2 regions of the Nonomuraea sp. NPDC049646 genome follow, and region 1 is predicted to be linked to the other one. Evidence: riboswitches for the same ligand, from Rfam matches in the RefSeq annotation. Region 1 holds a riboswitch; the other holds the start of a gene.
What was found. Region 1 has a riboswitch for cobalamin ahead of ACIBQ8_RS46645 (ribonucleoside-diphosphate reductase subunit alpha). Riboswitches for the same ligand answer to the same signal wherever they lie in the genome.
Positions count from the first base shown of each region.

Region 2: it holds a riboswitch for cobalamin, as region 1 does, so the genes downstream of both, ACIBQ8_RS34425 (CbtB domain-containing protein) here and ACIBQ8_RS46645 (ribonucleoside-diphosphate reductase subunit alpha) in region 1, are expected to answer to the same signal.

Region 1 is NZ_JBITLU010000026.1:31,885-36,226, reverse strand. It holds gene ACIBQ8_RS46645 (ribonucleoside-diphosphate reductase subunit alpha) at 1-1,241, opposite strand, end outside; cobalamin riboswitch at 1,370-1,575, opposite strand; gene ACIBQ8_RS46640 (alpha/beta hydrolase) at 1,784-2,731, shown strand; gene ACIBQ8_RS46635 (hypothetical protein) at 2,832-3,806, shown strand; gene ACIBQ8_RS46630 (TetR/AcrR family transcriptional regulator) at 3,823-4,342, opposite strand, start outside.
Region 2 is NZ_JBITLU010000013.1:169,405-173,746, reverse strand. It holds gene ACIBQ8_RS34435 (MFS transporter) at 1-963, shown strand, start outside; gene ACIBQ8_RS34430 (ester cyclase) at 1,212-1,700, opposite strand; cobalamin riboswitch at 1,842-1,971, shown strand; gene ACIBQ8_RS34425 (CbtB domain-containing protein) at 2,006-2,197, shown strand; gene ACIBQ8_RS34420 (CbtA family protein) at 2,207-2,992, shown strand; gene ACIBQ8_RS34415 (histidine phosphatase family protein) at 2,998-3,549, shown strand; gene ACIBQ8_RS34410 (VWA domain-containing protein) at 3,546-4,342, shown strand, end outside.

The DNA of each region.
Region 1 (4,342 bases):
ATCTTGGCGTACAGGTCGCGGGCCTTGATCTGCCGGACGTACCGGCCGTCGCGCTCGGCGGCGCGGTATGCCTCCTCGAACGCCTCGCCCCACAGGTCGGGCAGCTCCGGGACCTCGTCGGGGTCGAACAGCGACCAGGTGCCGTCGGCCTCGACCCGGCGCATGAACTCGTCGGGGATCCAGTTGGCCAGGTTGAGGTTGTGGGTGCGCCGGGCGTCCTCGCCGGTGTTGTCGCGCAGCTCCAGGAACTCCTCGACGTCCGGGTGCCAGGGCTCCAGGTAGACGCAGGCGGCGCCCTTGCGGCGGCCGCCCTGGTTGACGGCGGCCACGGACGCGTCGAGCGTGCGCAGCCACGGGACGATGCCGTTGGAGTGCCCGTTGGTGCCGCGGATCAGCGCGCCCCGGGAGCGCACCCGCGACCAGGAGATGCCGATCCCGCCGGCGAACTTCGACAGCTGCGCCACCTGGGCGTAACGGTCGTAGATGGAGCCGATCTCGTCACGGGGCGAGTCGACCAGGTAGCAGGAGGACATCTGGGTGTGCCGGGTGCCGGAGTTGAACAGCGTCGGCGAGCTGGGCAGATAGGCCAGCGACGACATGAGCCGGTAGAAGCCGACGGCCTCGGCGGGCGTCTCGGACAGCCCGCAGGCCACGCGCAGCAGCCAGTACTGCGGCGTCTCCACCACCAGCCGGGTGGACGGGTGGCGCAGCAGGTAACGGTCGTAGACCGTGCGCAGCCCGAAGTACTCGAACCGCAGGTCGGCGGTGACGTCGATGGCGTCGTCCAGCTTGCGGGCGTTGGCGTTGACGAACTCGGCGGTCTCGTCGCCGATGAGCCCCTCGGCGTGGCCCAGCCGGATCGCCTGGCTGAAGGAGGCCACGCCCTGCCCGCGGACCTCCTTGTCGATGTAGCCCGACAGCAGCCGCGCGGCCAGGCGCGAGTACTGCGGCTCCTCGCCGATCATCTCGGCGGCCGTCTGGATGGACAGCCGGTCCAGCTCGGCGGTGGTGGCCCCGTCGTAGAGGCCGCTGATCGTCTTGGTGGCCACCCGCATCGGGTCGATGTCCGTCAGATCGGTCGCCCAGTGCTCCACCGCACGTACGATCTTGTTGACGTCGACCGGCTCCGCGGTGCCGTTGCGCTTGCGCACCTGCATCTGCACGCGCCGCGGCGCGGACCTGTCGGCGTCCGCCCGCGCCGGCTCGGCCAGGTCCGTCATCGGGTCCCCTGTGACCGTCACTGCGCTCTCCCCTCGTGAACTCGGTCAGCTGCCGAGAACGCGCGCAGGAGGCGGACGGCGAGGCGCCACAGCCCTCTCGCCAGCGCCGTCCACCGTCCCACGCGGTCTCGGAGCAGCCGCGCGCGCATGATCGCGCGCGGCGCGCCGGCAGGTCTTCGGACTCGTGGGCATGCTGTCGCTGCCTACTGGCCGTCGCTTCCCGGGCCGTCGGCCCAGTGCGTGTGACGGCGTTCGTTCCCACTCACCGCTGCGGGGCAGTCCCGGATTCCCACCGGGTTCCCTCTTGCCTCGGCCGCCCTGGCGGGGCGACCGAACCGGCTGCGGGGAACACCATATATAGGGTGGATCAAAAAGTCACACCCAACATCTCGTGTTGCGAAGAACCCGCGCTCCGATCCGTCCGCCCGCCGCGAGGCCGGCCGGGCCGCCTCTCCGCGTGCCGCGCGGGCGGGGCGTGTGATCGACGCCACAGACCGGTTGCGCCCCGTTTTCGCTACCTTAGGTATCGATACTTCAAGTAGCGAAAAGCTGAGGAGACGACCATGAGCCAGACCTCCACCGGCCGTCCGGTCACGCCGGACTGGGACACCGTCACCCCCGCCGAGCTGGCCGCCTACGCCGAGGCGGAGAACCGGCTGCGCGCCTCCGCCGAGGCCCAGGCGATCACCGGCCGGCCGGACCCCGGCGCCACCATCGACTGGCGGACGGTGGCGCTGCCCGGCCGCGACATCCGCGTCCGGGTCCACCGGCCGCGCGCCGCGGCAGAGCCGGGGGACGTCCTGCCGCTCGTGCTGCACGTGCACGGCGGCGGCTTCGTCGGCACGGCGCCGCAGAGCGACTGGGTCAACAGCCACCTCGCCGCCCGCCTGCCCGCCGTCGTCGCCTCGGTGGACCACCGCCTCCTCGACCGGCGCACGCCGCTGGCCGACGCCGCCGACGACGGCTGGGACGTGCTCCGCCACGTGCTGGAGCACGCCGCGCAATGGGGTGTCGACCCGGCGCGGACCGTCCTGTTCGGCGAGAGCTGCGGCGGCCTGATCTGCGCCCTGGCGGCGATCAGGGCACGCGACGCCGGCCTGCCCCTGAAGGCGCAGGTGCTGGTCAACCCGGCCGTGGACGTGACCGGGACGATGTTCGACCACCCCTCGATCGCCCGGTACGCCGACACCCCGACGCTCAGCGTGCCGGTGCTGCGGCTGTTCCACCGGCTCGCCGTGCCCACGGGGACGGACGCCCGCGCGCTCTCCCCGCTGCACGCCGCCGACCTGGGCGGCCTGGCCCCGGCGCTCGTGGCGGTGCCGACCCACGACCCGATCGCCGACCACGGCCGCCGCTACGCCGAGGCGCTGCGGGCCGCCGGCACCCAGGTCCGCCTGGCCGAGTACCCCGAGGCCGGGCACGCCTTCCTCAGCATGCCGGCGCTGGCCCCCCAGGCCGAGGACGCGCGGGCCGAAATCCTGCGCTTCCTCCGCGACGCCCTCGCCGCGTAACCCCGCGACCGGAGCGGGGACGGGCCGCCCCTCGCGTGCCGCCGGGTTCTGCTTCATGATTCGAAGTGTCACCCCGTGGCCCCTCGCGATGGGACGGTCAGTGAAGCGCATCCTCGCCTGGGTCGGCGTCAACGTCGACATCCTCATCGCCCTGGCGGTGGCGGTCGTCGTGAGCGTCCTCGACGTCGCGGGCATCGCCACCGCGGAGGCCGTCAGCAACGCCACCGTGGCCACGCTGGCGGTGCTCGCGTTCGTCATGCTGCGCAGCCGGATGCGGGCGCAGTCGGCGGAGAACGCCGTGGAGCGGGCCGTGCTCGCCGCCGATCGCAAGCTCGACCTGCTGCCGTCCCTGCTCCAGGAGCAGTCGGCGGTCCGGCTGGTGCGCGGCGAGGAGTTCAACCGGATGCTGGCGCAGGCGCGCGGGGACACCGACCGGTGGATCTTCAAGGGCTCGACCGGCGCGTACGTGCGGGCGGTGACGCTGCCCGAATGCCTGGCCAAGGCCCGGCAGGGACGGCGGGCGCTGCTGGTCCGGCTGGAGATCCTGGACCCCGACGACCTCGTGCTGTGCGAGCGGTTCGTCCGCCTGCACCGCAGCCTGGCGCTGGACGACGACAGCCCGGAGCTGACCTGGACCGCCGACGGCACCCGCAGGGAGCTCTACGCGACCGTGCTGTCGGCCTGCTGGCATCACCAGCGTTACGAGCTCCTGGACATCGAGATCGGGTTCTCCTCGATCGCCTCGACGTTCCGCTACGAGCTGTCCTCCCGCCACATGTTCATCACGCAGCGGGGGCCCGGCTTCCCCGCCACCGTCATCACCGGGAACGCCCTGGCCCTCGACTGCTGGGCCACCGAGCTGCACGCCAGCCTCCGCCAGGCCCGCCCGCTGAACCTCAGGGGCGCCGAGGACGTGACGCTGTCGTTCTCGCCCACGGTCGAGGAGGTCCGGGCGCTGTTCGAACGCCTCGGCCTGGCCCTGCCCGGCGCCTACGGCGACGACGACGTCGAGGAGATCGTCGGGATGGCCTTCAGGAACGTCGACCCGTACGACAAGGCGGCGGCCTGGGGGTGAGCCGCCGCCGGTGCGGTCAGCGCCCGGCGTCCCGGGCGACGACGCCGTGCGCCAGCCGGGTCAGGGCGGCGGTGATCTGCCCGGGGGTGAGCCCGCGCCTGCGCTGCTCGGCGTAGACGTCGGGGCCCAGCGGGGCGAGCAGGATGTCGGCCAGCGCCTCGGTCTCCGGGACGCCCGCCTCGGTCAGCAGCACCCGCACGTGCGCCCGCCAGAATCCGTAGGCGCCGGTGGCGTAGCGCAGCGCGCCCTGCTCGGCGCCCAGGACCAGCGAGATGTGCTCGTCCAGCAGGCCGGTCATCGCGGCGTAGAAGGCGGCGAGCCGGTCGGCGGGGGGCGCGCCGGGGCCGAGCGGCGGGTCGCCGCGCAGCAGGCGTTCCTGCAGCTCGCGCTCGTGCTCGTCGAGCAGGGCCTGCGCGATCGAGACGGTGTCGGGGTAGCGGCGGTAGAGCGTGCCCCGCCCGACGCCCGCGGCCTTGGCGATGTCGTCCATGGTCACGCCGCGCGGGTCGCGGGTGGCGAACAGCTCGGCCGCCGCG
Region 2 (4,342 bases), on a different contig from region 1:
CTAGGGCTGATGCTGCTGTTCGCGGCGGGCAGCGCGATCAGCGCGGCGGCGCCGTCGTTCGGCCTGCTCCTGGCGGGCCGCGTGGTGTCCTCGCTCAGCCACGCCGCCTTCCTGGCGCTGGCGCTGGTGACGGCGACCCGGGTGGTCCCGGCCGAGCGGACGGGCTCGGCCATCGCCACCGTGGCCTCGGGCTTCACGGTGGCCACGCTCCTCGGGGTGCCCCTGGGCGCGCTGCTCGGAGAGAGCGCCGGTTGGCGGGCCCCGTTCGCCGTGCTGACCGTTCTGTCCCTGGTGGGCACCATGCTGCTGGCCGCCGTCCTGCCCCGGCAGGAGGCGCCGTCCACGCGGCTGCGTGACGAGATCCGCGTGGTGACGCGCCGGCCCGTCATGCTCGCCATCGCCACCACCGCGGTGGGCTTCTCCGGGGTCGCCACGGTGTTCACCTACATCGCGCCGCTGCTGATCCGCGTCTCCGGCTTCTCCGCCGCCGCGGTCTCCGGTCTGCTGCTCGCCTACGGCGCGGGCAGCTTCATCGGCAACCTCACTGCCGGCAGGCTGACCGACAGGTCGATGAGCGCCACCGTACGGGGGGTCTTCGGCGGGTTGGCGGGGACGCTCCTGCTGGTCCCGTTCGCCGTGGTGTGGCAGCCGACCGCCGTGATCGCGGTCCTGGTGCTCGGTCTGCTCGCCACCGCGACCATCGCCCCGCTGCAGGGGCTGATCCTGCACCACGCGGGCGCCGCCCCGAACCTGGCGGTCTCCGCCAACGTCGGCGCCTTCAACCTCGGGGCCGCAGCCGGCTCGGTCATCGGCGGCACGATCGTCGCCGCCGGCGCCCTGCGGTGGACCGGCCTGGCGGGCGCGCTACTGAGCCTGATCGGACTGGCCCTCACCTACCTCGTCCTGCCCCGGACACGCAGGCTGCCGAAGAACACCGAACGCCAAACCCCGCTGGCCGCCTGACTCCCACCTCGCAGGTGCAGGCACCGGGAGGCCGGGGGTCAGGCATCGGCGCGTCGCGGGGCTGCGCGGGGAGGAGCTGGCGCCGCTGGCGAGGCGGCCGCGCGGCCCCAGTCGCGGGGTCGTGTCCCGGGTCGTCGGGTCGTGAGTCTCTGTCGTCATGCGGCCAGGCTGGGGCAGGCCGCGAAGATCAACCAGAGCCCTGCTGAAGGTACATCTGCCAGATGCAGGACCAGCGCTCGAACAATGCGCTAAGGACGGGACAGAATCACCGAGCTGGAGAGCTGAGTGAGCAGCTCCAGTTGATCGAAATAAAGCCGCAGACTCGTAATGAGTCCGTCTTCAACCGTGCAGACATAACAGCACCGCAAACGAATGGGGCGACCCGTCGCGGTGAGCACCTGACCGTCGGGCATGGCGTACGGCCCTCGGTGGGTTCCCACCATGAGAAGCTCGTCGACGGTCGTGGCCTCGCCTTCCGAGGACTCCGTGATCACCGCCCGGACGTCGGGAAACGCCCTCCAGAACTCCTCCAGGTAGGAGGCCAGCTCGCTGTGTCCCTGGGACACGCCCTCGGGGCTGATGGACACTCCGGACGGGCTGACGGTGTGAAGCAGCGCCTTCATATCGTGTGCGTTGAACGCGTCCGTATAGCGGTCGCGCATTTCGCGGGCAACATTCATGGCACCGGATCCTCCCACTCGCTCGATGCCCGGCACGGCTGCCGATATGCGGTTCACCTACCAACGCACGCTAAATCCCTGCACTCGGCCGGGTAGAATTCCGGGCGCTTCGTCAAGGCGCGCGGTCGCGTGAGCGCCTGGGGCGGCGCGTGCCCGGCCGGTGACGGCGGGCCATCGTTCGCATATTGACGTGAACGTGAGGAAAGGATACGTTCCGGTAGATTTCACGGTTGTCCAAGGGAAATCCGGTGAGATGCCGGTGCGGACGCGCCACTGTATCCGGGACGTAGATCCCGGGAGCCAGGTCGCTTGGCAGCCGTGACCTCGTGATATGGGACGCGTGACCCCTGAGGAGGCTTGACATGACCGGGCTGTCCACCCCGTCGACGATTCCCTTTCCGCGCCTGCGCCCTTGGCTGCTGCTGGCCGTGCCCGTGCTGCTGCTGGTCGCCTACCTGGTTCTGATGGACAACGGCGCCATCTCCCAGACCGGCACCTTCCTGCACGAGCTGATGCACGACGGGCGCCACCTGCTCGGCGTGCCCTGCCACTGAGCGCCGGGCATGGTACGCACCTTCCTGGCCAGAGGTCTGCTCATCGGACTCCTGGCCGGACTGATCGCGGGGGCCTTCGCCTTCGCCTTCGGTGAACCTCGCGTGGACCACGCGATCGCCCTGGAGGAGGCCGCCGCCCAGTCCGAGGCGCCCGGCCAAGAAGCCGGGACGGCCGGGCACAGTCACGGCGAAGCGGCCGAGCACAGTCACGGCGAGGACGCCGTGGTCGGCAGGCCCGTGCAGAAGGCGGGGCTGTTCCTGGCCACCGGGCTCTACGGGCTGGCCGTGGGCGGGGTGTTCGCCCTGGTGTTCGCCGGGCTGCGCGGCCGGGTCGGCCCGCGTTCGGACGGGCTGCTGGCGGTGGCCGCGGCCGGTACGGCGTTCGCCGCGATCATCCTCGTGCCTTTCGTGAAATATCCGGCCAACCCGCCTGCGGTGGGCGACCCGGACACCATCAACAGCCGCACGCTGCTCTACGTGGTGATGATCCTCGTCGGGCTGGCGGCGACGGCGATCGCGGTGGCGACGGCCCGCCTCGTCGACGGCGGCCCGTGGGCTCGCTGGACGGCGGCGGCGGTCGCCTTCCTCGTGCCCGTCGTCGCCGCGTGGTGGTTGCTGCCGGCGGTCGACGAGGTGCCCGACGGGTTCCCCGCCACGCTGCTGTGGGAGTTCCGGGTCGTCTCGCTCGGCACGCAGCTCGTCTTCTGGGCGGTGTTCGGCGGGCTGTTCGGCTGGGCGAGCGACCGGGCGGAGCGGCGCGCGGCGGCTCGTCCGCTGGTCGCGGCGCCGAGCTGAGCAAGGTGCTGTTCGTCCGGCATGCCACGACACCGGGGATGCGGGCCGGGTGCTTCCCCGCCGACGAGGACGCCGACGCGGCGAGCCTGACCAGGGCCGCCGCGTCGGGGCCCGTCGAGGCGCCGGCGGCATGGGCCGCTCCCGGCAGGGCCGCCCGGCAGACGGCCGCCGCCATGGGGCTGGCGGCACGCGTGGTGCCCGCCCTGGCGGAGGCGGACTGCGGCCGGTGGCGGGGCCTGCCGTACGGGCGGGTCGCGCTGGAGGAGCCGGACGCGCTGGCGAGCTGGCTGGCCGACCCGCACGCCGCCCCGCACGGCGGCGAGTCACTGAGCGCGCTCGCCGCCAGGGTGGCGGGCTGGCTCGATGCGGCACGGGACGAGCCGCGGGCCGTCGTGGTCTGCGACGCGGGCGTCATCCGGGCGGCGCTCGGCCACGTCCTGGGGCTGGATCCGCTGCGCGCGGCCCGTTTCGACCTGGCTCCTCTGTCCACCACCGAGCTGACCGTCGCGCGGGACGGCTGGCGGGTGGTCCACGTCAACCGGAAGGCTGAGTCTTGATCGTCACCTATCCGTTCAGCGCCGTCGTCGGGCTCGGCGACCTGAAGCTGGCGCTGGTGCTGAACGCGGTGTCGCCCCGGGTGGGCGGGGTGCTCGTACGCGGGGAGAAGGGAACGGCGAAGTCCACGATCGTGCGGGCGCTGGCGGCCCAGTTGCCCACGGTGGCCGTGGTGCCGGGCTGCCGGTTCGCCTGCGACCCCGTCGTCCCCGACCCCGGGTGTCCGGACGGGCCGCACGAGCCCGGCGCCGAGCGGGTGGAACGGCCGGCCGCGCTGGTGGAGCTGCCGGTCGGCGCGTCGGAGGACCGGCTGGCCGGCTCGCTCGACGTCGAGCGGGCGCTGACGGAGGGGGTGAAGGCGTTCGAGCCGGGGCTGCTGGCGGCCGCCCACCGCGGCGTCCTGTACGTGGACGAGGTGAACCTCCTGCACGACCACCTCGTGGACCTGCTGCTCGACGCGGCCGCGCTGGGCACGTGCTACGTCGAGCGCGAGTCGGTGTCGGTGCGCCATGCCGCCCGCTTCCTGCTGGTGGGCACCATGAACCCGGAGGAGGGCGAGCTGCGTCCGCAGCTCCTGGACAGGTTCGGGCTGACGGTCGAGGTCAGGGCGTCCCGCGACCCGGAGGAGCGCGCGGAGGTGGTGCGGCGGCGGCTGGCCTTCGAGGCGGACGCGGCGGCGTTCGCGCATCGATGGGCCGGGGAGGAATCGGCGTTGTCGGCCCGCATCGCCGCCGCGCGGTCCCGGGTTCCGGGCGTGCGGCTGCCGGACGCCCGGCTGCGGCAGATCGCGACGGT